4 regions of the Streptomyces sp. NPDC020742 genome follow, and region 1 is predicted to be linked to each of the others. Evidence: riboswitches for the same ligand, from Rfam matches in the RefSeq annotation. Region 1 holds a riboswitch; each other region holds the start of a gene.
What was found. Region 1 has a riboswitch for cobalamin ahead of AB0G84_RS03855 (ribonucleoside-diphosphate reductase subunit alpha). Riboswitches for the same ligand answer to the same signal wherever they lie in the genome.
Positions count from the first base shown of each region.

Region 2: linked by a shared signal. The riboswitch ahead of AB0G84_RS32345 (HoxN/HupN/NixA family nickel/cobalt transporter) and the one ahead of AB0G84_RS03855 (ribonucleoside-diphosphate reductase subunit alpha) in region 1 are both predicted to bind cobalamin.
Region 3: linked by a shared signal. The riboswitch ahead of AB0G84_RS15190 (cobalamin biosynthesis protein) and the one ahead of AB0G84_RS03855 (ribonucleoside-diphosphate reductase subunit alpha) in region 1 are both predicted to bind cobalamin.
Region 4: linked by a shared signal. The riboswitch ahead of AB0G84_RS32540 (prenyltransferase/squalene oxidase repeat-containing protein) and the one ahead of AB0G84_RS03855 (ribonucleoside-diphosphate reductase subunit alpha) in region 1 are both predicted to bind cobalamin.

Region 1 covers NZ_JBFAEA010000001.1:883,726-890,813, forward strand. Annotated here, with positions in the region: gene AB0G84_RS03845 (transglycosylase domain-containing protein) at 1-88, opposite strand, end outside; gene AB0G84_RS03850 (ribonucleotide-diphosphate reductase subunit beta) at 222-1,277, opposite strand; gene AB0G84_RS03855 (ribonucleoside-diphosphate reductase subunit alpha) at 1,277-3,679, opposite strand; cobalamin riboswitch at 3,878-4,041, opposite strand; gene mctP (monocarboxylate uptake permease MctP) at 4,315-6,000, opposite strand; gene AB0G84_RS03865 (DUF3311 domain-containing protein) at 5,997-6,257, opposite strand; gene AB0G84_RS03870 (GntR family transcriptional regulator) at 6,418-7,088, opposite strand, start outside.
Region 2 covers NZ_JBFAEA010000031.1:37,078-44,165, forward strand. Annotated here, with positions in the region: gene AB0G84_RS32330 (cytochrome P450) at 1-475, opposite strand, end outside; gene AB0G84_RS32335 (transposase family protein) at 472-939, opposite strand; gene AB0G84_RS32340 (DUF4231 domain-containing protein) at 1,643-2,551, opposite strand; gene AB0G84_RS32345 (HoxN/HupN/NixA family nickel/cobalt transporter) at 2,898-4,055, opposite strand; cobalamin riboswitch at 4,086-4,302, opposite strand; gene AB0G84_RS32350 (alpha/beta hydrolase) at 4,364-5,212, opposite strand; gene AB0G84_RS32355 (MarR family winged helix-turn-helix transcriptional regulator) at 5,209-5,985, opposite strand; gene AB0G84_RS32360 (hypothetical protein) at 6,180-6,584, shown strand; gene AB0G84_RS32365 (nucleoside/nucleotide kinase family protein) at 6,689-7,088, opposite strand, start outside.
Region 3 covers NZ_JBFAEA010000007.1:63,312-70,399, forward strand. Annotated here, with positions in the region: gene AB0G84_RS15180 (caspase family protein) at 1-2,445, opposite strand, end outside; gene AB0G84_RS15185 (hypothetical protein) at 2,451-2,888, opposite strand; cobalamin riboswitch at 3,092-3,224, shown strand; gene AB0G84_RS15190 (cobalamin biosynthesis protein) at 3,351-4,376, shown strand; gene AB0G84_RS15195 (cobyric acid synthase) at 4,373-5,911, shown strand; gene AB0G84_RS15200 (putative cobaltochelatase) at 5,967-7,088, shown strand, end outside.
Region 4 covers NZ_JBFAEA010000032.1:8,699-15,786, forward strand. Annotated here, with positions in the region: gene AB0G84_RS32525 (ATP-binding cassette domain-containing protein) at 1-196, opposite strand, end outside; gene AB0G84_RS32530 (CbiQ family ECF transporter T component) at 193-1,569, opposite strand; gene AB0G84_RS32535 (SCO2322 family protein) at 1,566-2,207, opposite strand; gene AB0G84_RS32540 (prenyltransferase/squalene oxidase repeat-containing protein) at 2,348-3,682, opposite strand; cobalamin riboswitch at 3,890-4,036, opposite strand; gene AB0G84_RS32545 (MBL fold metallo-hydrolase) at 4,287-5,531, opposite strand; gene AB0G84_RS32550 (aldehyde dehydrogenase) at 5,847-7,088, shown strand, end outside.

The sequences.
Region 1 (7,088 bases):
GCCGCCACGACGGCAGCCAGCGGCGGGCGCCCTTGCGTCCCTGGCGCGGATAGTCGATGAACCGGCGGAGCCCCTTCGTGCCCTTCATGCCCAGTGAGATGTGGTGGCCGGGCTTCCGGTTGCGTAGGTAACAGAACGCTCACAAAAGGCTGGTGACCAGGCCGAAGGCGGGCCGCCGGCAGGGGAGTTCCGGGCCGGCCGGAGCCGGCCCGGAACGGGGATCAGAACTCGTCGTCGAAGGAGACCGTGCCCTCGACGGCGACCTGGTAGGCCGACGCCCGGCGCTCGAAGAAGTTGGTCAGCTCCTGGACGTTCTGCAGCTCCATGAAGGAGAACGGGTTCTCCGAGCCGTACACGGGCGCAAAGCCCAGCCGCTGCAGCCGCTGGTCGGCGACGCACTGGAGGTACTCGCGCATCGACTCGGTGTTCATGCCCGGCAGGCCGTCACCGCACAGGTCGCGGCCGAACTGCAGCTCCGCCTCGACGGCTTCCTTGAGCATCTCGGTGACCTGCTGCTCCAGCTTGTCGTCGAAGAGCTCGGGCTCCTCCTGGCGGACGGTGTCCACCACCGAGAAGGCGAACTCCATGTGCATCGACTCGTCGCGGAACACCCAGTTGGTGCCGGTGGCCAGGCCGTGCAGCAGACCCCGCGAGCGGAACCAGTACACGTAGGCGAAGGCGCCGTAGAAGAACAGGCCCTCGATGCAGGCCGCGAAGCAGATCAGGTTGAGCAGGAAGCGGCGGCGGTCGGCCCGGGACTCCAGGCGGTCGATGCTCTCGACCGAGTCCATCCACTTGAAGCAGAACTCGGCCTTCTCCCGGATGGACGGGATGTTCTCCACCGCGGCGAAGGCCGCCGCCCGGTCGTCCGGGTCGGGGAGGTAGGTGTCCAGCAGCGTCAGGTAGAACTGGACGTGCACCGCCTCCTCGAAGAGCTGACGGCTCAAGTACAGCCGCGCCTCGGGGGAGTTGATGTGCTTGTAGAGCGTCAGCACCAGGTTGTTGGCGACGATCGAGTCGCCGGTCGCGAAGAACGCCACCAGCCGGCCGATCATGTGCTGCTCACCCGGGGAGAGCTTGGCGAGGTCGGCGACGTCGGAGTGGAGGTCGACCTCCTCCACGGTCCAGGTGTTCTTGATCGCGTCGCGGTAGCGGTCGTAGAACTCCGGGTACCGCATGGGACGCAGCGTCAGCTCGAAGCCGGGGTCGAGCAGGTTCTTCTCGCCGGTGGTGGCGGTGTGGGCGGCGGAGGCGTTGGGCTCGGTGGGGTTGGGCATTACTGGCAGGCCTCGCAGGACTCGGGGTTTTCCAGGGAGCAAGCGACCGCCTCGGGGTCGGTGGCCTGCTGCGGTACGGGGGCGGCGGCCGCGGTGCCGCGGGCCGACTGGGCGATCCGGGTGGCCGGACGGGAGCGCAGGTAGTACGTCGTCTTGATGCCGTTCTTCCAGGCGTAGGCGTACATCGAGCTGAGCTTGCCGATGGTCGGCGAGGCCATGAAGAGGTTCAGCGACTGGCTCTGGTCCAGGTAGGGCGTACGGGCCGCGGCCATGTCGATCAGGGCGCGCTGCGGGATCTCCCAGGCGGTGCGGTAGCGGGCGCGGACGTCCGCGGGGATCCACTCGACGTCCTGCACCGAGCCGTTCGCCTCGCGCAGCGCGTCACGGGTCTTGGCGTCCCACAGCCCCAGGGCCTTGAGCTCCTCGATCAGGTAGGCGTTGACCTGGAGGAACTCCCCCGACAGCGTCTCGCGCTTGAAGAGGTTGGAGACCTGCGGCTCGATGCACTCGTACACCCCGGCGATGGAGGCGATGGTCGCGGTCGGCGCGATCGCCAGCAGCAGCGAGTTGCGCATGCCGGTTTCGGCGATCCGGGCCCGCAGCGCCGCCCAGCGGTCCGCCCAGCGGGGCTCGGCGTCCGGGTAGTGGTCGGGGTGCAGCACCCCACGGGCGGTGCGGGTCGCGGACCACGCGGGGTGCGGGCCGTGCCGCTCGGCGAGGTCCGCGGACGCCTCGTACGCGGCGAGCATGATCCGCTCGGAGATCCGGGTCGACAGCTCCTTCGCCTCGGGCGAGTCGAAGGGCAGCCGCAGCCGGAAGAACACGTCCTGCAGGCCCATCAGGCCCAGACCCACCGGGCGCCAGCGGGAGTTGGAGGCCCCGGCCTGCTCGGTCGGGTAGAAGTTGATGTCCACCACGCGGTCGAGGAAGGTGACGGCGGTGCGGACGGTGGCGTCCAGCCGCTCCCAGTCCATCGCCTCCTGCCAGCCGGCGGTCTCGTCGCCCAGGTGCGCGGCGAGGTTGACCGACCCCAGGTTGCAGACCGCGGTCTCCCCGTCGTTGGTCACCTCCAGGATCTCCGTGCAGAGGTTGGAGGAGTGCACGACCTTGCCGGGCTCGGCGGTCTGGTTCGCGGTCCGGTTGGCGGCGTCCTTGAACGTCATCCAGCCGTTGCCGGTCTGCGCCAGGGTCCGCATCATCCGGGAGTAGAGCACCCGCGCCGGCACCTGCTTGACCGCCCGGCCCTCGGCCTCGGCCCTGCGGTACGCGGCGTCGAACTCCTCGCCCCACAGGTCCACCAGCTCGGGGGCGTCGGCGGGGGAGAACAGCGACCAGTCGCCGTCCGCCTCCACCCGGCGCATGAACTCGTCCGGGATCCAGTGCGCGATGTTGAGGTTGTGGGTGCGGCGGGCCTCCTCACCGGTGTTGTCCCGCAGCTCCAGGAACTCCTCGATGTCCGCGTGCCAGGTCTCCAGGTAGACGCAGGCCGCGCCCTTGCGCCGGCCGCCCTGGTTGACCGCGGCGACCGAGGCGTCCAGCGTGCGCAGGAACGGCACGATGCCGTTGGAGTGTCCGTTGGTGCCCCGGATCAGTGAACCGCGGGCGCGGATGCGGGAGTAGGACAGGCCGATGCCGCCGGCGTGCTTGGACAGCCGCGCCACCTGGTGGTACCGGTCGTAGATCGAGTCCAGCTCGTCCAGCGGGGAGTCCAGCAGGTAGCAGGACGACATCTGCGGGTGGCGGGTGCCGGAGTTGAACAGCGTGGGGGAGGAGGGCAGGTACGACAGCGAGCTGGTGAGCCGGTAGAGCTCGGCGACGTCGGCCAGGGCGCGCTCGCTGTGGTCCTCGGCCAGACCGCAGGCCACCCGCAGCAGGAAGTGCTGGGGGGTCTCGATGACCTGACGGGTGGTGGGGTGCCGGAGCAGGTAGCGCGAGTGCAGCGTGCGCAGCCCGAAGTAGCCGAAGCGGTCGTCCGCGCCGTCCGTGAGGGCGGCGTCGACCAGCGCGTCCAGGTGCTCGGCGTGCGCCCGTACGAACTCCGCGGTCCCGTCGGCGATCAGGCCCTCGCGGTGGCCGACCTCGACGGAGGCGGAGAAGGAGACCGCCCCCTGCCCGGCGGCCTCCTCCGCGATGGCGCGGGTGAGCAGCCGGGCGGCGAGCTTGGAGTACTGGGGCTCGTCACCGATCAGGCCGGCCGCGGCTTCGGTGGCCAGCGACCGCAGCTCGGCCTCGTCGGAGCCCGGGTGCCGGCCGCGCAGGGCGGCGGCGGCCACCTTGCCGGGGTCGGTCGCGGTGAGGTCCTCGGTCAGCGCGGTCAGCGTGCGCAGCAGGGCGACGCCCGGCCCGTCCTCGCCCGGCGCGCCGTCGGCGGGGGCGGCAGGCGTGGTCACCGCAGTCGGCACGACCTCGGCGTCTGACGCGGGCTCCGTTGGCGCGATGGTCACGTGGTGCTCTCCCTCACTCGGCGGGGGCCGGGAGAGCGGGGCGACGGGCGCGCGCGGGCATGCGGCACCCCGTGACGTTGTGGGGCGCGCGGGCACCGCGCGGCGTCCATCGGCCCAACCCTCGGGGCCCGGACGTATCGACGTCCGTACCGATGGCGGTGCGGACGTACCGTCGGCAGGTCTTCGGACTTCACGGCACGCGCGGAAGGGCCGTGATCGGGCCACCGAGCGCGCTCCAACACCGTTGCGGGACAGTCCCGGATTCACACCGGATTCCCCTGCGGCGACAGCGAGGACGAGCATACATCTTGTGCTGCCACCCGCATGCACCCCCACATCTTGTGTCGTCACCCCATACCACTCCGACGGGTGTGCGAATGACCAGGGGCGTCGGACGGCCCGGGAAAGGTGCTCTGTCCCAGGACAGCGGCCCCTTCCGGCCAGTCGCCGCCACGCCTGCCGCGGCCACCCCGGAAGGGCGGACGCGCCCGACGCGCCGTCACCCACCCCCGTGCGCCCCGGCGGTTCCGGAACGGCGAAGGGCCGCCGCGCCCCCAGGGGGACGCGACGGCCCGTGGTGCGGTGCCGGCGGATCAGTGCCCGGCGGGTGCTCCGGCGGTGGCCGGCGGCAGGTCGGTCGCGACGCCCGTGTCGCCGGCGTCCGCGGTGTAGTCGCCGGGGCTGGTCTCGTCGACCCCGTCGGGGGCCTTGACGGCCCGCAGGGCGACCGTGAGCACCACCGTGACCACCACGTTCAGGACGAAGGCGGTGAGGCCGATGTAGCCGATCTCACCGATGCCGGGGATCTCCTTGCTGGAGCCGCCGAAGTGGGCCTGGGTCGGGCTGGCGACGCCGTACGCGGCGAGGGTGCCGTAGAGCATGCCCACCGCCCAGCCGGTCAGCAGGGCCCAGCGGTGGAACCAGCGGGTGAACAGTCCGCCGACCAGCGCCGGCATGGTCTGCAGGATCCAGATGCCGCCCAGCAGCTGGAAGTTGATGGCGACGGTCTTGTCCATGGTGAGGACGAAGACCAGGGCGCCGACCTTCACCAGCAGGGAGACGAGCTTGGCGACCTTGTGCTCCTGCTCGGGCGTGGCGTCGCGCTTGAGGAAGTCCTTGTAGACGTTCCGGGTGAAGAGGTTGGCGGCGGCGATGGACATGATGGCCGCGGGCACCAGGGCGCCGATCCCGATCGCCGCGAAGGCCACACCGGCGAACCAGCTGGGGAACATGTCCTCGAACAGCTGCGGGATGGCCAGCTGGGGGTTGCCCTGGATGTCCGTGCCGGCCTTGACGGCCATGAAGCCGAGCAGTGCCAGGAAGCCCAGCATCAGCGAGTAGAGCGGGAGGATGGTGGTGTTGCGGCGGATCACATTGCGGCTGCGGGAGGACAGTGTGGCGGTGATCGAGTGGGGGTACATGAAGAGCGCCAGCGCCGAGCCGAGCGCCAGAGTGGCGTAGGCCCACTGGGCGTTGGGGCCGCTGGTCAGCTCGCCGCGCGGCTTGCCGGGCACCGGGCCGGGCTGGGTGAACGCCTTGCCCGCCGCGTCGAAGATCCCCTCGAAGCCGCCCAGTTTGATCGGGATGTAGATGATCGCCACGGCGATGACCAGGTAGATCAGGCCGTCCTTGACGAAGGCGATCAGCGCCGGGGCGCGCAGCCCGGAGGAGTAGGTGTAGGCGGCCAGCACCGCGAAGGCGATCAGCAGCGGGAGGTCCTTGACGAACCAGTTGGTGTGCTCGCCGCCGCCGATGCCCATCACGTCCAGGACGGCCTGAATGCCGACCAGTTGGAGCGCGATGTACGGCATGGTCGCCAGGATGCCGGTCAGCGCCACGGCCAGCGACAGGCCCTTGGAGCCGAAGCGGCCCCGGACGAAGTCGGAGGTGGTGACGTAGCCGTGCTTGTGCGAGACCGACCACAGCCGGGGCAGGAAGGTGAAGATCAGCGGGTACACCAGGATCGTGTACGGCACGGCGAAGAAGCCGGCCGCGCCCGCCGCGTAGATCGCCGCCGGAACGGCTACGAAGGTGTACGCGGTGTAGAGGTCACCGCCCAACAGGAACCAGGTGATCCAGGTGCCGAAGCTGCGCCCGCCCAGGCCCCACTCGTCGAGGCTCTCGGACTGCTCCGCCCTGCGCCACCGGGCGGCGAGGAAGCCCATGACCGTCACGGCCAGGAAGAAGAAGACGAAGACGGCGAGCGCCACGCCGTTGACGCCCTGGGGGGCGGAGGCGGCGAGGGGAGCGGCGCCGGGCGCGGCCGGGGTCGGACTCATGCCTGTGCACCACCCTTGCGGGCGCGCTGCTCACGCTGGACCAGCTTGTAGGCCACCGTCGTCAGCGCGGTGGAGATCAGTACCCAGAGCATCTGGTACCAGTAGAAGAACGGGATGCCGATCAGGGTCGGCTCGATCCGGGCGTACGAGCTCACCCACAGCATCGCCACGAACGGAGCCAGCAGGCACAGCCCCGCCACCACACGCGTCGGTGTGACGATTCGTCTTCTGGTCGGTGGTCCGGCTGGCTCTGGCATCGTGCGGCTCCGTCCCTGGCGATCTCCTGTGCAACCGGCTGGAAATCTATGGCAGGGACGTGGCGCGCGTCACTACCTGTCCGCATATCGGTATGGCGAATTCCCGCGCGGTGCGGTGTCGCACGGCGCGGGAGGCGTCGCCGGTCGGGGCGGGCGGCCGTCAGTCCGCGGGGCGCTGGAGCCGGGCGACGAACTTGTAGCGGTCGCCGCGGTAGACCGAGCGCACCCACTCCACCGGCCGGCCCTGGGCGTCGAGCGAGTGCCGGGAGAGCATCAGCATCGGCAGACCGACGTCGGTGCCCAGCAGACCGGCCTCGCGGGGAGTGGCCAGCGAGGTCTCGATGGTCTCCTCGGCCTCCGCGAGCCGGACGTCGTAGACCTCGGCGAGTGCGGTGTACAGCGAGGTGTACTTGACCAGATTGCGGCGCAGCGCGGGGAACCGCTTGGCGGACAGATGGGTGGTCTCGATGGCCATCGGTTCACCGCTGGCCAGCCGCAGCCGCTCGATGCGCAGCACCCGGCCGCCGGGCGCGATGTCCAGCAGCCCGGCCAGTCGGTCGTCGGCGGTGACATAGCCGACGTCCAGCAGCTGGGAGGTCGGCTCCAGGCCCTGGGCGCGCATGTCCTCGGTGTACGAGGTCAGTTGCAGCGCCTGGGAGACCTTGGGCTTGGCCACGAAGGTGCCCTTGCCCTGGATGCGCTCCAGCCGGCCCTCGACGACCAGTTCCTGCAGGGCCTGGCGCACCGTCGTCCGGGAGGTGTCGAACTCCGCGGCGAGGGTGCGCTCGGGCGGGACCGGGGAGCCGGGCGGCAGGGTCTCGGTGATCTCCA
Region 2 (7,088 bases), on a different contig from region 1:
GCATGCTGCAGATCACGAGCACCGGAAGAGGGAAGGCCAAGTGCGTCACCAGGTCCGCCGGCCGGCCGTGTTCCAGCATCTCGTCGATGAGCTGGTCGGTCATGGCCTCCATGGCCGGCCGCAGCGCTGACATCCGCTTCGCCGTGAACCACTTGCTGACCATGCGCCGCCACCGCTCGTGGCCCTCGGCGTTGAGCGCCTTCGCCATCGGGCTGCTGAAAATGCTCTCCGAGTCACCGGCCGCCACGCGGGCGGCGTCGGGCAAGGCCAGCCCCTCGCGACTCAGGCGCGGGTCGGAAAGCGCTGTCTTCACGTCCTCGTATCGAGTCAGCAGCGCAGCCTCGTCACCGCTCGGCAACGTCACGCGCGCCACCGGGCATTTCTGCCGAAGCTCCGCCCACTGCTCCGGCGGCTCCAGCGCCGCCGGAGCGGCGATCGGGTAGCTGAACGACTCGGTGTCCCGGGCTTGGGTCACTTGCGGCCTCCACGGCTCAGTGATTCGGGCGGTTGTATCGGAGTCAATCCCAATCCCTGTCGTAAGTCAATCGACTGACTTACGAATCTCGCATGGGTGGAGTCGTCGCGGCGGTTGGTGAATCTCTCGTCCTTCGGTTTCCTCGATGGGGCGGTGACCTGGTCGGGGAACGCGTTGGTCGGGCCTCGGTAGCCTTCGTTGACCTCTGCCTTGACGTTGGGGTGGAGGCGGAACTGTTCGGCGATGCCCTCGGTGCGCACGGTGGTCTGATCGTGCATGCGGCCTGGCCGGGCCGCCCCGGAGACGGTGGTGCGGTCCACTCCGTACGTCTGAGCCAGCGCGGTGTGAGGCAGGCCGAGCCGGAGTGCGACGAGGGTGACCAGGAGCCGGTCGGTGAAGACCAGGCGTCGGTTGGGGCCGGCCCCGGCGGCATGTCGGCGCTCCCTGCCCCGGCGCTCGCGCAGTGCCGATTCGCGGCTGGACTCCCATCTGGGTGCCGGTTCTTAGATCAGCTCGCCAAGATGTACGCGGGAGAGGAGCAGGAGTGCGAGCGCGCCCGTCAGGCCAGGGTGGGAACAGGCCGCACGGGCCCAGTCAGCTTCACAACCTGCTGATCCCGTACGGCCGTTGCCCGGTTAAGGTCATCGTGCCTCTTCCTCCCGGGGGTGTCGCCGGTCGGCGTCCTGCCACGGGAACGGGGCGAGCTCGGGCTCGAGCCAGCCGGTCCTTGCCTGTGGGCAGGGCAGCGTTGCCGGACGGTAGAAACGTGGCGAAGCGCCAGTCGGCCGGCGCGCGGCAGCCGTGGGACGCAGTCGCAGTCCTGCCGGCAACCGAATGGGATCAGGCATCCTGAATTGTCCGTGCCCGTACTGGGGCGGCGCCACGGAGATGGTCTACGCAGCCGCACACCGTGTCAGGTGTGAGGGGCTGCGGGGGGAGTGTCTTCCGGGGGAGGGCTGCCAGGTGCTTCCCCAGGAACCAGTGCGCAACGCGCGATTGACCCTATAGGGCAGAGTCCGCATCGCCCTATGACCGGTCAGGAGGGGCGCTCCGCAGAAACGGATTCAGTACACATGAGGGCGGGAAGCACCGCGAACGCGTGAGAAGCTCTGCTGTGCGCGCTCAGTGTGCGACCTTCGTTCAGGAGGGCGTCCCTCTCCTGCTCAGTCAGCCTGTCAGCCCCACGTTACCCGTGCGGCCCGACGCCCACATGGTGTGCTCTCGGGAGATTGCGGATTCTGCCTGGTCGACGAATTTTCCCCACGACTCCGCGTCCGCAGATTCATCCGTAAGGGAGAGAATGTGTCTGATCTCCCGGGCGGTCAGGCTATATGCAGAGGCTTCTGTCTCCAGACGCTGTGCCTGGAACCATGCGGTGATTCCGGCAACTCCCGCACTGACGACACCGAGTAGATCGATGGAAACCGCGCCGTATGCCTTCACCGCACCGGCGACGACTCCGAGCATCTCCCCAACGAGAGCAATACTCCGCCAAGTACGGGACTGCCTATCTCGCAGTTTGGCCATCCGTGCATACCACTCGACTTGTTCCGTCAGGCGATTGCTTTTGTAGGTCTCGATCCTCTCGTCCCTACTGGCGGCACGGCAGCGTTCCATCGCCTCGTTGACGTCGAGTCCGGCCGACACATCGACGATATCGAGACCAAGGCTGATCTCTCGGAGTCTGTTGATGAAGAGACGCCGGGCCTCGGCTGCAGGCATGGATTCAGGAAAGGGTTCTCCACACACCGCGTAGCGCCAAGCGAGCGTCTTGCACGATTCGGCGGCGGCCCGGCACTCGTACCAGCGCCGCTCATCTCGTTGCTCCACGATGTAGAGCCGAACCAAGATGGAGGAAATGAAGGCCAAGGCGGCAACAAATCCTGCCCAGTCGATCCCGTTACTGCCGAATTTGATCGTCGTGGCACCGACGGCTGCCGCCAAGAACAATAGAAGCAGCGTCAGGCGGAGTTGACCGAAATAGCGGCGTTTTGAGCGTATGGAGCCAGTGTCGGCATCTTGGAAAAAGGGCGGAAGCTGATGCCAGGTGAAGCTGTCGCTGCCAGGGCCAGTCATCGGACTTCCTTGAGTAGGTAGGACAGTCAACACGCCATGCTAGCCGACTAGTTGATGCTGCTGCGGCGGAAATCCCGCTCTTCCTTGTTGACGGTCGGCCAGGCTGGCTCCGGCGCGTCGCGGAAATGGCCCGTCCGAGCCGCACCGGCCTGGCTTCGACCGCCTGATTCGCTCGTCGACATGATCGCCAACTGGGCCGCCCCGCTGTCCGGTGAGAAGACCAGTCCGGTGCATCGCGGCGTTGGGGTTTGTGTGTTTTGGGGTTTGATTGGTTCGGGGATGGCGAAGGCCCAGGCTGCCCGGGGTTGGTCGGGAGGCCTGGGCCTTGGGTGTTTTCAGCGGGCGGTCAGGAGTCCGGGGTGCGGGAGGTGGGGGGTGTCGGTGGGGTGGTTGCCGTGGGGGTGTGTCGGGCGCGCTGCTCCCAGCGCCTTTCGACGCCGGCGAGTCGCCAGTACGCCAGTGCCGCGGCCCACACCACCAGGAACAGGCCGACGATGATGAAGCCGGCATTGTCGAGGTTGAGGCCCGAGACCCAGTCGGTCAGCGGGTCGTTGAGGGAGAGCTTGTCGTGCAGCACGGTCACCAGCTCGATCGTGCCGATGAAGAACGCGACGGCGATCGACAGGCCGGTGATGGTGAGGTTGTAGTAGACCTTGCGCACCGGGTTGGAGAACGCCCACTGATAGGCGAAATTCATAAAGGTGCCGTCGAGGGTGTCGAACAGGCTCATTCCGGCGGCGAAGAGCAGCGGCAGACACAGGATGGCGTACCAGGGGAGACCGGCCGCCGCCCCGCTGCCCGCCATGACCATGAGGGTCACTTCGGTCGCGGTGTCGAAGCCGAGCCCGAAGAGGAAGCCGAGCGGGAACATCTGGCCGGGGCGGGATATGGAGCGGGTGAAGCGTCCCAGGAAGCGGTTCATGAAGCCGCGTGAATCGAGGCGCTGTTCCAGTTCCGCCTCGTCGTACTGGCCGTCGCGCATCCCGCGGAAGACGCGCCAGATGCCGGTCAGGGCGATGAGGTTGAGGGCGGCGATGAGGTAGAGGAAGCTGCCCGAGATCGTGGTGCCGATCGTGCCCAGGATCTGGTGGGTGCGGGATTGGTCGTTGAGGAGGATGCCCGCGAGGTGGGCACCGCCCGCCACGAGGGCGGCCATCACGACGACCACGCTGGAATGGCCGAGCGCGAACCAGAAGCCCACCGACACCGGTCGCTTGCCGTCGGCCATCAGCTTGCGGGTGGTGTTGTCGATCGCGGCGATGTGGTCGGCGTCGAAGGCGTGCCGCATGCCGAGGGTGTACGCGGTGACACCCAGTCCGACGCCGAAGACCTGGCTTCCGACGGAGTAGTGGTGTGGCACCACCAGGAGGAAGAGCACGCCGAAGGCAACGACGTGCAGCCCGGCTATGACGGCCATCAGTCCCGCGGTACGGACGGTGTCCTGCCGGCGCCAGCGGAAGCTGGTGGGGGCAGGGGTGTTCGGGGTATCGGTGGACAGGGCCATCCGGCGGTCACGCTCCAGCACCTCGTGGATCAACTCGTGAGATGCCGTGGCCGGTCTCCTGGCTTACGGGTGCCCGCGTCCGTCCCCGCCTTCCCGGCCGCAGGGTGCGGTCAGTGGCGCCGTATGCGCGCCGTGCGCATACGGAGAGGGATGGAAACTCCCCGATCACAGTGGCGAGGGCCGCTCCGGAATGGGACCACGAGGTCCGCCACCGGTCTTCCCGAACACCACGGCCCGGCCACTCTAACCGCCGGAGGGGAGGGGTGGGGTGTGGGGTGAGTCAGCGTCCGGGCCAGCCGGTCGAGGGGTCAGTATTCCAAGGCGGAGAGGAATGCGTGCAGTTCCTGGTCGTAGAGCGCGGTGTTCTCCAGGTTGACCATGTGGCCGGCCCCCGGTATGCGGACTCTTCGGGCGCCGGGGACGGCCAGTGCTATGGCATGGGCGTTGGCGGAGATGTCTCTGCTGTCGAGATCGCCGTCGAGGACGACCGTCGGCACCCGGATTTCGGTCAGACGGTCTGCGGCTCCGACCTCCAGCGGCATACCCGCGCCCACTCCATCGGCGTGCACCTCTACGTTGGCCGCGGCCGAGGCACGCATCCGCTCACGGAATCCCGGGTGCACGGCGGACGGTTCACGGTGCGGTCCGTCCACCCACATCCGTAGAAAGTGCTCGACGTAGCGCTCGGCGCCGTCCGGTGCGCCGATGGCCGCCACCTGTTCCCTGATGTGTTCCAGGACGAAGGGGTCGGTGAAGGGGCGGCCGCTGATGCCGGGGGAGGAGAGCGCGAGGGCGGTCACCCGCTCCGGGTGGGCTATGGCGGTGTCGAGTGCGACCCGCGCGCCATGGGAGAGGCCGACGAGGACGGCGCGGGGGACGTCGAGTGCGTCGAGCAGGGTGCACAGGTCGTCGTGGTTGGCGTAGTCCCCGGTCACCGTGGAGGACAGGCCGTGGCCGCGGAAGTCGTAGCGGATCGCGCGGAGGCCGGAGTTCACCAACCAGGCGAACTGCTCGTCCCACATGTGCTGGTCGAGCATGCCGCCGTGCAGCAGCACGACCGCGGGACCCGAGCCGGCCGTCTCGTAGAACAACTCGCCGTCGTCGATGGGCACCAGGCCGTTGTCTATCTCGGACCAGGCGGTGATGGCGCGGGTCATTCTTGGGACCGTCCTCTGTGTGTGCGATGCCGGGGAGCGGCGGGTGCAATGTCACTGCCGTCGCTATTGTCGCTACCGGTGTAAGTATCGCGATTGCCGTGACTGTCGGTTTCCTCCGGTGGAACGTGCGAGCCGTTCGCCAGGTGCCGGAATTCCTCGCCGAGTCGGTCGAGTACGTGCAGTGCGGTGTGGATGTCCTCGCTGGGCAGGTCAGCCAGGCGCTGCCGCAGCTCCGTGGTCTCGAAGGTCTGGATCCCGCGTATGGCGGCCGAGCCCTGGGCGGTGAGCTCGATCAGGGAGGAGCGGCGGTGTGCCGGGTTGGGGGCCGTCACTACCAGGCCCAGCTCCCTGGCGTGGTTCACCCAGCGCTGTACCGGCTGTCGGTCCAGCCCCATGGAACGCGCCAACTGGGGGACGGTGCGCGGGCCTTCGCTTTCCAGGGCGTCCAGCAGTGCGTGTTCGCCGGCTGTCATGCCGGTGTCCTTCAGTTCCCGCTCCACCGCGCGGACGACCGTGCGGTGCAGTGGCCAGAGGCGTCGGATGACGTCGTAGAGAAGGTCGCCGGTATGAGGTGGGTCTTCGGCCGGTTTGCGTTGCCTGGCGGTCCGTGCAGAGAGGCGGTTCGCGGTGGCCTCGGTGTCCGTGGCGTTCCCGCGCTCGTTGTTCTCGTTGTTCTCGTTGTTCTCGTTGCGTTCGGTGGCGTGGGGGTCGGTGATCCCCCCGGGGTCGGCTTCCGTGCCGTTCATGCCGAAACCGGCTTCGGTGATGTTCATTCGCATCCCCCTTCTGTGGTGCGCGCCGCTCTGTGGTGCGCACTCATGCTGACACTGTTGATGTCATGATGACATCGATGATGTCGTTTGAGAAGGGGGTGGATGCGGAAGGAAGTTGAGTGGGTGCGGCGGGAGAGTGTGGAAGCGAGGGGCGAGAAGCCCGGTGGTGAGGGAAAGGGAAGGCGGTGGCGCGGATGAAGGTCGGGTTGTTGCGTGCGGTCGGGGTGGCCACGGCGGTGTACGGAGTGGCGGTGACGGCGGTGCCTGACCTGCTGGCGCGGCCTTCGGGCCTGGTCGATGGGGAGGGGCGGACGGCACAGGACACCCGGACCTCACTGCGCCCGTTGGCGTGGCGGGATGCGGTGAGCGGGCTCGTACTCGCACTGGCGCCGGAGGGCCCCGCGCTGCGCACCGCCGCCTGCGTGCGGATCGCGGCGGACTTCGGGGATGCCGCGCTGCTGAGCCTCACGTTGCCCGGGCGGGACCGGAGGGTGAAGGCGGCCGTGGTGTCCGTGGGATGGGGTGCGCTGTCGGTGGTCGGTCTGCTCGCGGGTGGAGGTGGCCGACGGGGCGGTCAGGCGGCGGGTGTTGGCGCGTGACCGGAGGGGGGAGGGCTGGGGTGCGCGCGGTGTGAGGCCGGCTAGGTGCGAGAGGAGGGGAGGCGGAGGCGGCTGGGGAGGGCGGGCCAGGCGAGGGGGAAGGATCAGTCGGTCTGTGGGGGTGGGGCCTGTGTGGGGGTGAAGGTGATGACGAGGTCGGCGCGGTCGCGGGTTGCGGCTACCACGCGGGCGTTGGCCTCATCCGAGGTGTGGACGAAGTGCTCGGCGTCGGGGCGCGGGCGTCCGAAGCGCTCATGGCGGTCGATCAGGCGCCGGACCCGTTCCGGGGTGTCCAGGTCCACGTACCAGATCTCGTCGAGCAGGTTGCGTAGCGAGGACCAGGGGGCGGAATCGAGGAGGAGGTAGTTGCCCTCGGTGACGATGAGAGGGATGTGCGGTGCCACGGGGATGCTGCCGGCGACCGGCTCCTCGATGCGGCGGTCGAAGGCCGGTGCATAGACGGCGCTGTCCGGGGCCGCGTCCGGGGCCGGGGCGCGCAGGCGT
Region 3 (7,088 bases), on a different contig from region 1:
GACGCCGGCCGCGCGCCGTGGGCCGCCGTCGTCCTCGTCGAGGATCAGCACGATGGCCTGGTTGCCGCCGGCCGACGTCTTCATCTCCCGTACCGCGGCGGTGAGCGCCTCCTCCATCGCCGCGCCGTGGTCGACGAGTTCGGCCGTGCCCCGCTTGGCGATCCGGTCCAGTACGGCCTTGCCGCGCGCCGGGTCGGCGGTGCCCAGCGGGACCGCCCGGAACACCGCGGACGGATCGTCGGGGTGCCCACGGTCGGGGAAGGTCCACAGGCCGTAGGTGTGGTGGGCGCCGACCATCTCCAGGGCGCGGCCGGCGGCGCCCAGCGCGACCGGGAGCCTCCCGCCGTCGGCCATCGAGGTGGAGGTGTCCATCAGGATCAGCAGCCGGCTGGAGCGCTGCGCCTTGTCGTAGCCGTCCAGCACCCGGGCGACCTGGTCGGCGCCGGCGGTGAACGGGGTGACCGGGGCGTCGAGGTGGGCGCCGGCGCGGCTGTTGCGCAGCGGCGAGTCCGGCGCCGGTGCGGGCACCGTGCCGTCCTTCCCGGGCACCCCGCGGTAGCCCTGCGCGGTGAGGATGCGCTGGCCGCCGGCCGGGTCGCGCAGCCAGCCGGCGAACCGGTCGGCCGCGGCCCGCCGCTCGGTGGCGTCCCTGGCGCCGCGCCAGTCCACCCGGATCAGCGGGTGGTCGAGCGCCGGGACGTTCCTGGGGTAGTACGCGGCGTAGCGGTCGGCGGGGGCGAGCGGGGTGTCCAGGGCGGGGCAACTGCCGACGGTGTGGCCGAGGTTGAAGTCGGCCAGCGACTTCTCGGAGACCAGCGGCGCGGAGCGGGCTCCCCGGCCGGTGCCGGGACGGCCCCCGTCCGGGGGCGGGCGCAGCGAGCACAGCAGCTCGGTGCTGTCGGCGTACTGGCTGCCCGGGGCGGACAGCCGCCGCTCGGCACCCTCGGCGAGGGTCCGGTCGGGGGCGCCCGAGGGGCCGATGGGCGAGCCGTCGCCGGCGAGGTAGAGGCCGATGGTGTGCAGCAGTCCGGTGCCGGACAGCACCGGGCTGGGGCGCAGCAGCTTGAGGTCGCGGTGCCCGCTGTCGGTGCCGGTGAGCAGGTCCTGCCAGGAGGCGTCGACCGGATCGGCGTCGTCCAGCTGCTGGTGGGCCGGGATGCCGACGACCAGTGGGCTGTAGGCGACCGGGCCGGTGTTGTGCAGCGCCGCCGGTGCGGGGGTGGGCGGCATCCCGCGGCGGGCCTCATCGTAGTCGGCGGTGGACTCCGGGATCCAGAGGTCGGGCTGGGGCCCCGGCCGGTTGAGCGGGTCGGTGCCCTTGGCCCCCGGCCCGCCCTGGCCGGAGCCCCGGGCCTCGCCCTGCCAGCGGGCGGCCGCCGCGAAGCCCTGGTCGACCTGGTCCTTGGCGGCGGAGTAGACGGTGATCTGGGCGCGCCGGCAGCCGTCCGGCAGATCGCCCTCGCCCTCCAGCGGCCGGGTGTTGGCATCGGACATCTCGTACGCGAACGCCGCCCGGCGCAGGGTGGGTTCGGACTCCGGGGCGGTCAGCAGCCGTAGTTCGAGGGCGGGCGGGCAGGCCGGCAGCGGCCGCAGCAGCTTCAGCGCGGTCAGCCCGGAGGCGGCGAGCACCAGGACGGTGAGCACGGCGAGCAGGGGCCTCCGCCACGGCCGGAGGTGCTGGTTGAACCAGCGGCGTAACCGGACCCGCGGCGGGGTGGGCAGCCGTACCTCGGGGGTGGCGAAGGACAGGATGACGTCATCGACGGTGTTCTGCTTCGCCGAGCGCGGCTCCCACACGTCACCCATCGGCGTCCGCTCGTCGGCGAGGCGGCCCCGCAGCTCCCGTACGAGGTCCTCGAAGGTGACGAAGCGCCGCCCGGGGATGCCGCATTCGAGGATCTGCACCAGGGCGCGGGTGAAGAGGGTGCCGCCGGCCGGCTCCTCCCCGCTGAAGATCCGGCGGTTGGGCTGGGCGGCCATCAGCAGGGACATGGGGCGGCTGTGGGAGTGGAAGGCGCCGCCGGCGTTGCCCGCGTAGCAGCACTCCAGGACGATCACGATGCGTTCGGCGCGGGCGCTGTCGAGGCAGGACAGCACGGCGTCCTGCCAGGAGACGGTGGTGTGGCTCCGGCCGGACACCGAGGCGCCGACCATCAGTTGGAGGTTGCCGCCGTCGCTGCCGACCCGGCCGTGACCGGAGAAGTGCACGAACAGCAGGCCGCGCGCCTCGTCGGCGGCGGTCTTCAGGGCCCGGCTGAGCTCCCACGGCTCGGTGGGCCGGCAGATGCCGACCTCATCCGCGGTGAACAGGTCGGTGCCGGTCAGGGCCCGCTTCAGCTCGGCGGGGTTGTCCTCCACCGCGGGCAGGGCGTCCAGCGTCGCGTAGTCGTGGACACCGATCAGCAGCGCCCGGTTGATCTTCCCCCGCGCGTCGTATTCGGACATCCGGCTCAGACCTCGCCGGTGCTGCCGCTCCCCTGCGCCGGGCTGCCGGGATCGGGGTGCCCGGAGCCGACCTCGTGCACCGCGCCGCCGGTGCCGGCCACGACGGCGGGCTCCTCGCCCTCGGCGCGCTCCTCCCTGCGGCGCCGCAGCCACTCCCGCAGTGCGATGCTCAGCCCCTTGGTGACCTCGGTGGCGACGGCCCCGACGAGCACCAGGACCAGATCGTCCACCCCGACGGCCATGTCGGCCGGTCGGGTGCGCCGCGCTCCGTCGGCACCGTCGGCCGCGTCCGCGGGCCGGGGCCGCTGGTGCCAGGAGTGCTCCTGGCGGGTCAGCCACGGTTCGCGCTCCAGCCAGGCCCGGAGGTCGTCGATGTCCTGCTGCGGATTGTTCGTGCCCGTGACCCGGATACGGATCTCCTGGTGCCCGGCGCGCTCCGGCATCCCCCAGCCCCCTTCCGGCGGCCCCTTCGCCACCGTGCACCAGATAGTGACGCGGGATCAGGGGCGCAGGCAACCGTCCGTGACGCCGCAGCCACCCTGTGGCGTGCGCCACAGCGCCGGACGCGGGGCAGCATCGCAGGTCAAGGGTGAGTTGACGGGCATTCGCGGGGCGTGGTGGACTGCCCGGGCCAATCGGCGACAGCAGAGGAAGTCCGGTGCGAATCCGGCGCGGTCCCGCCACTGTCACCGGGGAGCGTCCCTCCGACGAGGGCCACGGCCCGTACCCGTACGGGCTGGAAGGCCGGGGGCCACGCCGATCCGGGAGCCAGGAGACTCTGGTCGCCGTCACGTCGAGCCAGGGCGCGGACCCTGAGTGAGGACACCACCATGCCCGGCCGCCGTTCCAGAGCCCCCCGGCCCCCCGTTGCGGGGCCCCTCCGAGGCCTGACGGCGGCCTGACCGATGCGCGGCGAACACGCGGGATATGCGTGCGGCGCGGCCCTCGGCTACCTCGGCGACCTGATCGCGGCAGACCCCCGGCGCGGCCATCCGGTGGCTGCCTTCGGCCGGGCCGCGGCCCGCGTCGAACGGCTGCTGTGGCGCGACCACCGGGGCTACGGGACGGTGCACACCGCGCTCTGCGCGGGCGGTGCGGCCGCCGCGGCCGCGCTGCTGGAGCGTGCGGTGCACCGCCGCCGCGGCGCTCACCTCGCGCTGACCGCGGCCACGGTGTGGGCGGTGCTGGGCGGTACCTCGCTCGGCCGGGAGGCCCGGGCCGTCGGGGGTGCGCTCACCGCGGGCGACCTGGAGGTGGCCCGGGAGCGGCTGCCGCACCTGTGCGGGCGTGATCCGCAGGCGCTGGACGGGCCGCAGATGGCGCGTGCGGTGGTGGAGTCGGTGGCCGAGAACACCTCGGACGCGGTGGTCGGCGCCCTGGTGTGGGGCGCCCTCGGCGGCGTCCCGGGCCTGGTGGCGTTCCGGGCGGTGAACACCCTGGACGCGATGGTGGGTCACACCTCGCCGCGCTACCGCCGCTTCGGCTGGGCCTCGGCCCGCCTCGACGACCTCGCCGGCTGGCCCGGCTCGCGACTGACCGCCGCCCTGGCCGTCCTGGCCGGGCCCGACCGGCGCGGTGCGCTGCGGGCCTGGAAGGCGGACGGCGGATCCCACCCGAGCCCCAACGCGGGCCCGGTGGAAGCGTCGTTCGCGGGCGCGCTCGGCGTACGGCTGGGTGGCACCCTGGCGTACGGCGGACGCATCGAGCACCGGCCGGTGCTCAACGGCGGGGGGCGCCCGGCCACGGCGGACGACATCGAACGGGCGGTCCGGCTCTCCCGCCGGGTCGGCGCGCTGGCCCTGGCGGTGACGGTGGCCGGACGGCTGGCGGCGGGCGCGCTGCGCGGCGCGACCGCACCCGGCGGGCACCGCGGCCGCAGGACGGGGAGGACCCTGAGCATGACCCTGAGCTTGAGGAAGACGGCCCGGTGAGCGGACGGTTGAGGAGAGCCGGCGGGCTCGGCGGCGGCCTGCTGGTGGCCGGTACGACGTCCGACGCCGGTAAGAGCGTGGTGACGGCGGGCATCTGCCGCTGGCTGGCCCGGCAGGGCGTCCGGGTGGCGCCGTTCAAGGCGCAGAACATGTCGCTGAACTCCTTTGTCACCCGCGAGGGTGCGGAGATCGGCCGGGCGCAGGCGATGCAGGCCGCGGCGGCCCGGGTGGAGCCGACCGCGCTGATGAACCCCGTACTGCTCAAGCCCGGCGGCGACCGCAGCAGCCAGGTGGTGCTGCTGGGGAAGCCGGTGGGCGAACTGAGCGCCCGCGGCTACCACGCGGGGCGGCAGGAGCGGCTGCTGGGCACCGTCACCGACTGCCTGACCGAGCTGCGGCGGACGCATGACGCGGTGATCTGTGAGGGCGCCGGCAGCCCCGCCGAGATCAATCTGCGCCGTACCGACATCGTGAACATGGGCCTGGCCCGCGCCGCCCGGATCCCGGCCGTGGTGGTCGGCGACATCGACCGGGGTGGGGTGTTCGCCTCCTTCTTCGGCACCACCGCGCTGCTGTCGAAGGAGGACCAGGCGCTGGTCGCCGGGTACCTCGTCAACAAGTTCCGGGGCGATGTGACGCTGCTGGAGCCGGGGTTGGACATGCTGCGCTCGCTCACCGGCCGGGCGACGCTGGGCGTGTTGCCGTACGCGCACGGGCTCGGCATCGACGAGGAGGACGGACTCCGCGTGTCACTGCGCGGCACGGTCCGCGAGAGCGTGGTGGCCCCGCCGCACGGCGCGGACGTGCTGCGGGTGGCGGTCTGCGCGGTGCCGCTGATGTCGAACTTCACCGATGTGGACGCGCTGGCCGCCGAGCCGGGCGTGGTGGTGCGGTTCGTGGACCGCCCCGAGGAGTTGGCCGACGCCGATCTAGTGGTGCTGCCCGGCACCCGCGGCACCGTGCGCGCCCTTGCGTGGCTGCGCGAACGCGGGCTGGCGGACGCGCTCGCCCGCCGGGCCGCCGAGGGCCGCCCGGTGCTGGGTATCTGCGGCGGCTTCCAGATGCTCGGCGAGCACATCGACGACGAGGTCGAGTCGAAGGCGGGGGCGGTCGAGGCGCTCGGGTTGCTGCCGGTGCGGGTGCGGTTCGCCGTCGAGAAGACCCTGGCCCGGCCGGTGGGCGAGGCGCTGGGCGAGCCGGTGGAGGGCTACGAGATCCACCACGGCGTGGCCGAAGTGGCCGGCGGCGACGAGGAGTTCCTGGACGGCTGCCGGCGCGGCGCGGTCTGGGGCACGCACTGGCACGGCTCGCTGGAGAGCGACGGCTTCCGCCGGGCGTTCCTGCGGCGGGTGGCCGCCGACGCGGGCCGGGCGTTCGTACCGGCCCCGGACACCCGCTTCGGGGCGCTGCGCGAGGAGCAGCTGGACCGGCTCGGCGACCTGATCGAGGAGCACGCGGACACCGGCGCCCTGCTGCGGCTGATCGAGGAAGGGGTGCCGGAGGGGCTGCCGTTCGTGCCTCCGGGGGCGCCATGACGGGTACGCACGCAACGGACCGGGGAGCCGACCGCGACGTGGAGGACGACACAGCATGACAACGGTGCAGAGCACGACCCCGCAGTACCCCTTCACCGCGGTCGTCGGGATGGACGACCTGCGGCTGGCGCTGCTGCTGAACGCGGTGAGCCCCGCGGTCGGCGGAGTGCTGGTGCGCGGTGAGAAGGGCACCGCCAAGTCCACCGCGGTACGGGCGCTGTCGGCGCTGATGCCGGCCGTCGACGTCCTCGGCGGCTGCCGCTTCGCCTGCGCGCCCGACGCGCCCGACCCCGGCTGCCCCGACGGCCCGCACGGGTCCGGTCCGGCCGAGCAGCGCCCGACACGGATGGTCGAGCTGCCGGTGGGTGCCTCGGAGGACCGGCTGGTCGGCGCGCTGGACATCGAACGGGCGCTGTCGGAGGGCGTGAAGGCCTTCGAGCCGGGCCTGCTGGCGGACGCCCACCGCGGCATCCTCTACGTCGACGAGGTCAACCTCCTCCACGACCACCTGGTGGACCTGCTGCTGGACGCCGCCGCCATGGGCGCCTCGTACGTGGAGCGGGAGGGCGTCTCGGTGCGGCACGCCTCCCGCTTCCTCCTGGTCGGCACCATGAACCCGGAGGAGGGCGAGCTGCGGCCGCAGCTGCTGGACCGGTTCGGGCTGACCGTCGAGGTCGCCGCCTCCCGGGAGCCCGACCAGCGGGTCGAGGTGGTCCGCCGGCGGCTGGCCTACGACGCCGACCCGGCCGGCTTCGCGGCCCGCTGGGCGGACGAGGAGCAGGCGCTGCGCGGGCGGATCGCCGCGGCGCGCGCGCTGTTGCCGGAGGTCCGGCTGGGCGATGCGGCGCTCCGGCAGATCGCCGCGACCTGCGCCGCGTTCGAGGTGGACGGGATGCGCGCGGACATCGTGATGGCGCGCACCGCGACCGCCCTGGCCGCCTGGGCGGGCCGGAGCGACGTCCGGGAGGAGGACGTCCGGCAGGCCGCGCTGCTGGCGCTGCCGCACCGCCGGCGCCGCAACCCCTTCGACGCGCCCGGCCTCGACGAGGACAAACTCGACCGCACGCTGGAGGAGTTCGGCGCGGACGAGGACACGGACGGCGAGGACGATCCGGAGCCGGACGGCCCGGACGGCGGCCCCGACGGGGGTGGTCCGGGCGGCGGGCACCCGCCGCAG
Region 4 (7,088 bases), on a different contig from region 1:
TGACGCGGCCGTGCAGGGTGCCGCCGGTGAAGTGGGGGACCAGACCGCACACGGCGTTGAGGACGGTGGACTTGCCGACGCCGGAAGGGCCGACCAGCAGGCACAGTTCGCCCTCGGGGACGGTCAGGTCGATCCCCTGCACGACGGGCGGCGCACCGTCCTCGTAGCTGACCGAGACCTGCTCGAACCGGATCACTGGGGCGGCTCCTTCGACTGCTGAGGGGGGTGCGGACCGTCGCCGGTCCGGCCTCGCTGTGGTGCTGCGGTTCCCGGGGCAGCCCTTCGGGGGCCGCGCTCGCGGACCCTTCGTTCCCGGGGTGCCTGGGGCACCGGCGCCACGAAGGCCGGTAGCAGCCCGACGAGCAGGGACGCCGCGGGCCAGAGCGGTAGGACGGGGGCGGTCAGCGGGACGGCAGGCGGGTGCAGGGCCGTGGGGGCGTAGGCGTTGGCCCAGATCATCAGGGCCGCCACGGCGACGCCGGAACCCGACACCAACAGGGCGCGCACTCCCCAGCGTTCGGGGCGGTAGCGGGTGCGGACCGAGCGCCGGCCGCCGAGCCGGAGCCCGCCGAGCGCGGCGGCCAGACCGGCCAGCAGCAGCGGCAGGCCGTAGCCGGACCCGGAGTCGCCGAGCAGGCCGTAAACGCCCGCGCAGACACCGAGCAGGCCGCCGAGGGTGAGCAGGGAGGTGAGGTGCCGGACGGCGGGCGGTACGTCGGCACTGCGGCCGTAGCCACGCGCGTCCATGGCCGCGGCCAGCGCCACCGAGCGCTCCAGGGCACCCTCCAGCACCGGCAGACCGACCTGGAGGAGCGCCGTGACCCCACGGTCCGGGCGACCCCGCAGCCGGCGTGCGGCGCGCAGCCGCTGGACATCGGCGACCAGGTTGGGGGCGAAGGTCATGGCGACGACGACCGCCACCCCCACCTCGTACAGCGCGCCGGGCAGGGATTTCAGCAGCCGGGAGGGGCTGGCGAGGGCGTTGGCGGCGCCGAGGCAGATGAGGAGGGTGGCCAGCTTCAGCCCGTCGTAGAGCGCGAAGACCATGCCCTCCGCGGTGACCCGGCCGCCGATCCGGACGCCCTTCGCCCAGTCCGGCAACGGCACTTCGGGCAGGGTGAGGAGGGTGTGGTTCCCGGGGATCGGGGAGCCGAGGAAGAACGCGAAGACCAGCCTGATGACGATCACCACCAGGCCGAGCTTGACGAACGCACCGTAGGAGCGGGCCCAGGGAGCGTCCGTCCGGCGGGCCGCAACGACATAGCCGGCCACGCCCAGCAGCAGCCCCAGCAGTAGGGGGTTGGTGGTGCGGGAGGCCGCGGTGGCCAGGCCGAGCGCCCACAGCCACCACGCACCGGCGTGCAGCGCGGTGGTCCGGGTCGCCCGAGGAGCCCGGGGCGGCTGCGGGGACCGGGTTGCCCGCGAGGCTTGTGTTGCCGCTGTTGCCGCTGTTGCCCGCGGTGTCCGGGGCGTTCCCGGGACTCGGGGGCCGTACGGGGCCCGGGCCGCTCGGGGCGTGTGCGGAACCTCGGTCGACCGCGGGGCCCGGGGGGTCCGCGGGGCGCTCATCCGCGCCGGCGGCGGGCCTGCCACACGGCCGCCGCGCCCAGTACGGCCACGACCGCGGCACCGCCCAGCAGCCCGGCGGACGGCCCACCGTCGTCACCGGCCGAGGAGTCGGCACGGGCTGACCCGCCCGGACGCCCCGCCGCCCGCGAGGCACCGGAACCCTCCGCACCGCCGGAATCCTTCACCTGCTCCGCGCACCCCGACTTCGGGTAGCCGGCGATGGCACACAGCAGCGCGTTGGAGTCGTAGCGCAGCGGCCGGGCCACCGCGGCCAGCGCGTCGCCCGCCGAGGCGTCCTCGGACACCTGGGCGCACTCCGTGCGCACCTCCGGCGGCCGTTCGCTGCCGGCCGCGTCCCGCGCGGTGCCGAAGTCGATCACGATGCCGATCCGCTTGCGCCCCTCCTTGGCGGGGGCGGCTCGGCAGATGTCCGCGAAGTCGGCCGCCGCGCGCGGCTTGCCGGCCGCCGCCGAGTCGGCGCTCACGGTGAAGCGGAAGCCCGCGACGGCGCCGTCGTCCGGGCGGACGGTGGCCGGCCCCTGGGTGGCGTACTTCCAGGAGCCGCCCGCGGCACCGTCCCAGAAGGCCCAGTAGCGGTACTCCTGCGCCTGGGCCGGTCCGGCGGTCGCCAGGCTCATCACCGCACCGGCCACCAGCAGCGCCCCGGACAGCCGACAGCGCCGCGGTGCGGACCGCACACGCGCCGCGGCCGCCGGGTGCGGGAGCCGGGGCCGGGAACGGAGCAGGGGAAGGCGAAGGGAAACGAGCAACCGCCGCATCAGAGCGCGTTCTTCTTCCGGCGGCCGCTCAGCAGGAAGCCGATGCCGGCACCGAAGGCGAGCCCGACGCCGATGACCCACCAGAGCTTGAAGCCGCCCTCGGAGCCCTTGGCGTCCTTGGAGTCCTGGGCACCCTTGCCGGGGGCCACCGCGGCCGGCTTGGGGCCGGTGGCGTTGAGCGCGGCCACCAGGTCGGTGCCGCCGAAGGACCGGGGGTCGGCGCCGGTGGCGTGTGCGGCGAGCACCAGCTGGGCGTAGGCGGCCGGACCGTTCTCCTTGGCCCAGGCCGAGGCGTTCTTCTTCAGCCAGGCGAGCGGCCGCTGCGCGGCGGCGCGGTGCCCTCCGGCCGCCAGTGCCACCACGGTGTCCGCGGTGTTGCCGACGTCCGGCTGCTTCTCCTGGCCGGGCATCGCGGAGGGCAGGTGCTGCCCGTTCTTGTCGAGCTGCGCGACGAGGTAGGCGGCGCCGCCCTCCGCGGCCCGCGCCGCGGGGCCGGCCACGCCCTCCTTGCTGCCCCGGGAGTCCTCGCCTTCCTTGCAGCTCAGCGGCTTGACGGGGCGGTCGGAACCGCCGCCGGCCGGGGCGACGACGAAGCCCTTGCGCAGGGCGCCGGTGGTGGCGGCCGCCGTGGCGTCCGCGTTCGGGGCCTTGCCCTTGAGCTGGAAGGTGAAAGCGCCGCGCTCGCCCTCCTTCGCGTCGCAGCCCAGCCGGAAGGTGAGCAGCCCGTCGTAGGGGGTCTTCCCGCCCTTCTTCGACGTGCTCGACTCCGGCCGCTCACCGGCCGCGACGAACGCGCCGATGACCACGGCGGTGGAGTTGGCGTCGCTGGGGGAGCCGGGCATCGAGCTCCAGCCGCCGTCGTCGTTCTGTACCGACTTCAGCCAGTTCAGTGCCTTGTGTACGGCCTCGCTGTGTCCACCGAGCGCGGCCAGCGCCTGTATCGCGGCGGCCGTCTGGTTGGTGTCCCGCATCGTCTTGGCGTTGCACGCCGTGCCCGGCTCGGCGCGGAAGGCGGTGAACGCCCCGTCCGCGCACTGCTGGCCGGCCAGCCACTCGACGGCCGGGGCCGCCGGCTTGACGCCCACCGTGTCCTGCGCGAGCAGCGCCAGCGACTGCCGCCAGACGCCGTCGTACTGGGGGTCCTTGGTGCCGTACAGCCCCTCGGGCAGCTTCTTGGGGGCCGCCGGTGCCGCCGGTGCCGCGGGCGCACCGGCCCCGGCCGCGGAGGCGGCGGGAGCGGTGGCCGCACCCAGCACGGTCGCGGCCACCACCGCCATGGCGGCGCGGCGCGCCAGGAAGGCGACGCGGTGCGTCGAAGGGACCTGGGGAGCCATGGGCGCCAAGGGAGCCATGGAAGACGTGCGGGCCATCGGTCGGTGCCTCTCGGGTCTGGGCGGGTCGCGCCGGCGGTACGCAGCCGCACTCGGCCGACCGGCGCACTCCGATCGGTGATCGGGCGCGGCGGCACCGGGCTCGGCTCCGTATACCTCGACGGTGCCGCGCACCGGGAGCGTCCGTGCGGACGGCGGTTCCGGTGGCGCGAGCCTTGGTCGTTGCCCCTCGGGTGCTCCGGCTCGTACGGCCGGCGCGCGGTGCGCGGACGGCCGTCCTCACGGTTGCGGGTCAGCGCCGGATTTCCACCGGCTTCCCCCGATCGGGCACGGATGAAGTTGTCCCGCACACCTTAACCGGCACCCGGACGGCCCTCGCCCGCCTGTACGGGACGGGGATGGCGGGCTGTGACGGAGGCGACAGGGGGCCGTCCCTCGGTCCATCGGCGGGGCACTGGCGGGGCACTGGCGGGGCACTGGCGGGGTCGGGCGGGGTCGGGCGGCGGTGACGGTGGCGGGGGCCGGGCCACCTCGTGCTGCCGGTGCCGGTGCCGGTGCCGGTGCCGGTGCCGGTGTCGGCGCCTGTGTGCCGGCGCCCGCGCGGGGCTCACACCGCCTGGTACGTCGCCGGGTCGGAGCCCGGCACCCGCTCCACCTGTCCCAGCTTCACCAGGCGCCGCAGATGCGCCTCGGCCTCCGATACCGCGATGGTGCGGGAGCCGTACGGGATCTGTTCCCACGGGCGGTTCCACTCCATGGCGACGGCGAGCTGCCAGGGGGTGCGGGGCTCGCAGAGCAGTGCCCGCAGTCCGGAGAGCCGCTCTTCGTGGTGGGCGAGGAGCTCGCGCACCCGCCCCTGGGCATCGGTGAACGCATGTTGGTGGGCCGGCAGTACCTCGGCGGGGGCGAGCCGTCCGATGCGTTCGAGGGAGTCGAGGTAGTCGCCCAGCGGGTCGGTGCCGTCCCCCAAGCTCTCACCTCCGTTCGAGCAGGGGGGACCCCCATGGTCGTCCGGGGCCTCGTACAGGCCGATGTGCGGGGTGATACCGGGCAGCAGATGGTCGCCGGAGAACAGCCGGCCGAAACCGTGCGGCGCCCGCCCCGACGGCCCGCCACTCGAACTCCCCGACGTCCCGCTACCCGAACTCCCCGACGTCCCGCCCGGGTTTCCTGTCCGCTCGCCCGCATTCGCGGGCGCCGCCCCCGAATTCGCCGGCGTCCCACCCCGGTTGGCTGTCCGCCCGACCGGGTTCCCCGCCCGTCCGGGGTGCTCCTCCTCCAGGTGGAGGCAGACATGCCCCGGTGTGTGCCCCGGCGTCCAGATGGCGCGTACCCGCCGCCCCGGCAGGTCCAGCAGCGCTCCCGGCTCGATCCCGCGGTCCGGGAGCGCGGCCCGCCGGCCGGGCGGTTTCCTGCCGCTCCCCTGGGCGCGCGCCGTGCGCAGCGGCGCCAGATGGTCGTCCGGCGCGCCCGCCGCCGCAAGCTTGGCGAGCAGATAGTCCCGCCACCGGCCCGGCTCCGCCTCCCGGGTGCGGCGCACCACCGCGGTATCCGCGGCGTGCATCGCGATCCAGGCCCCGGACGTCTCCCGCACCTTCGCGGAGAGGCCGTGGTGGTCGGGGTGGTGATGGGTGATCAGGACACCGTGGAGGTCGGTGACGGCGAAGCCGCAGGCCGCGACGCCGGCGACCAAGGCGTCCCAGGAGTCCGGGTCGTCCCAGCCGGTGTCGATGAGCACCGGCCCCCGGTCGGTCTCCAGGAGGTGGACGAGGGTGTGGCCGAGCGGGTTGTCCGGTATGGGGACGGCGATGCTCCACACTCCGCCGCGGTGGTCGATCACCTGCGTGGTCATCCCCGTCCCCTCTCGCTGCGGGGCGCCCGATGGGCAGCTGCCGGACGCGCGTCGGTGTGCACCTCTGCGGACACGCCTTCACTATAACTAGAACGAGTTTCAAGCTGGCCGGAAGTGGCGCCCGGGTGCCCCTCCGGGGTGCTCCCCCCAAGGTGCCCACGCCTCCCGCCCCCATCCGTCCCCGTCGCCCCGTCCGCCCACCTGAAGTCGACCTCCCGGCGGCGGGGTTGGTGGTGGCTACGCACCGTGGACTCCTCCAACTAGAACTGATATCAGTTCTGATGTGGCGTCAGGAACTGACGGGAGGCGACCGTGATGAGCGAGTTCGTGGAGCACGGAAAGCTCTACATAGGCGGGGGGTTGGTCGATCCGGCCGGCAAGGACACGATCGAGGTCGTCTCACCGCACACCGAGCAGGTCATCGGCCGCGTCCCGCATGCCTCGCGGGCCGACGTCGACCGTGCGGTGGCGGCGGCCCGTACGTCCTTCACGTCCGGGGTGTGGGCGAACGCCCCGTTGGCGGACCGGATCGCGGTGGTGACCCGGATCAAGGACGCCTTGGCGGCGCGCAGCGAGGAGTTCGCCCGGGTCATCAGCTCCGAGAACGGCACCCCGTACACCTCGGGCGTCATGGTGCAGTCGCTGGCCGCCGTCCTGGCGTGGGACGCGGCCCTCACGGTGGCCCGGGGCTTCGCCTTCGAGGAGCGGCGGGACGGGGTACTGGGGCCGATCCTCGTGCGGCGGGAGCCGGTCGGGGTGGTCGCGGCCGTGGTGCCGTGGAACGTCCCGCAGTTCACTGCCGCCGCCAAGCTCGCGCCGGCGCTGCTGGCCGGCTGTTCGGTGGTGCTGAAGGTGTCGCCGGAGACGCCGCTGGACGCGTACCTGCTCGCCGAGATCGCCGGCGAGGCCGGGCTGCCGGAGGGCGTGCTGTCGATCCTGCCGGCGGACCGCGAGGTCAGCGAGTACCTGGTCGGGCACCCGGGCGTGGACAAGGTGTCCTTCACCGGCTCGGTGGCCGCGGGCAAGCGGGTGATGGAGGTCGCGGCGCGCAACCTGTCCCGGGTCACCCTCGAACTCGGCGGCAAGTCCGCGGCAGTGATCCTTCCGGATGCGGATCTGGACGCGGCGGTGGCCGGGATCGTGCCGTTCGCCTGGATGATCAACGGCCAGGCCTGTGTGGCCCAGACTCGGATCCTCGCGCCGCGCAGCCGGTACGACGAGATCGCCGAACGGTTCACCGCGGCCGCCGCCGCGCTCACCGTCGGCGACCCGCTGGACCCGGCCACCGAGGTCGGTCCGCTGGTCGCCCGCCGTCAACAGCAGCGCTCGCTCGACTACATCGCGCTCGGGCAGCGGGAGGGCGCCAAGGTCCTCACCGGCGGCGGCCGGCCCAAGGAGCTGACCACCGGCTGGTACGTCGAACCGACCCTCTTCGGCGAGGTCGACAACGGGATGCGGATCGCCCGCGAGGAGATCTTCGGCCCGGTCATCTGCCTGCTGCCGTACGGGGACGAGGCGGAGGCGGTGCGGATCGCCAACGACTCCGACTACGGGCTC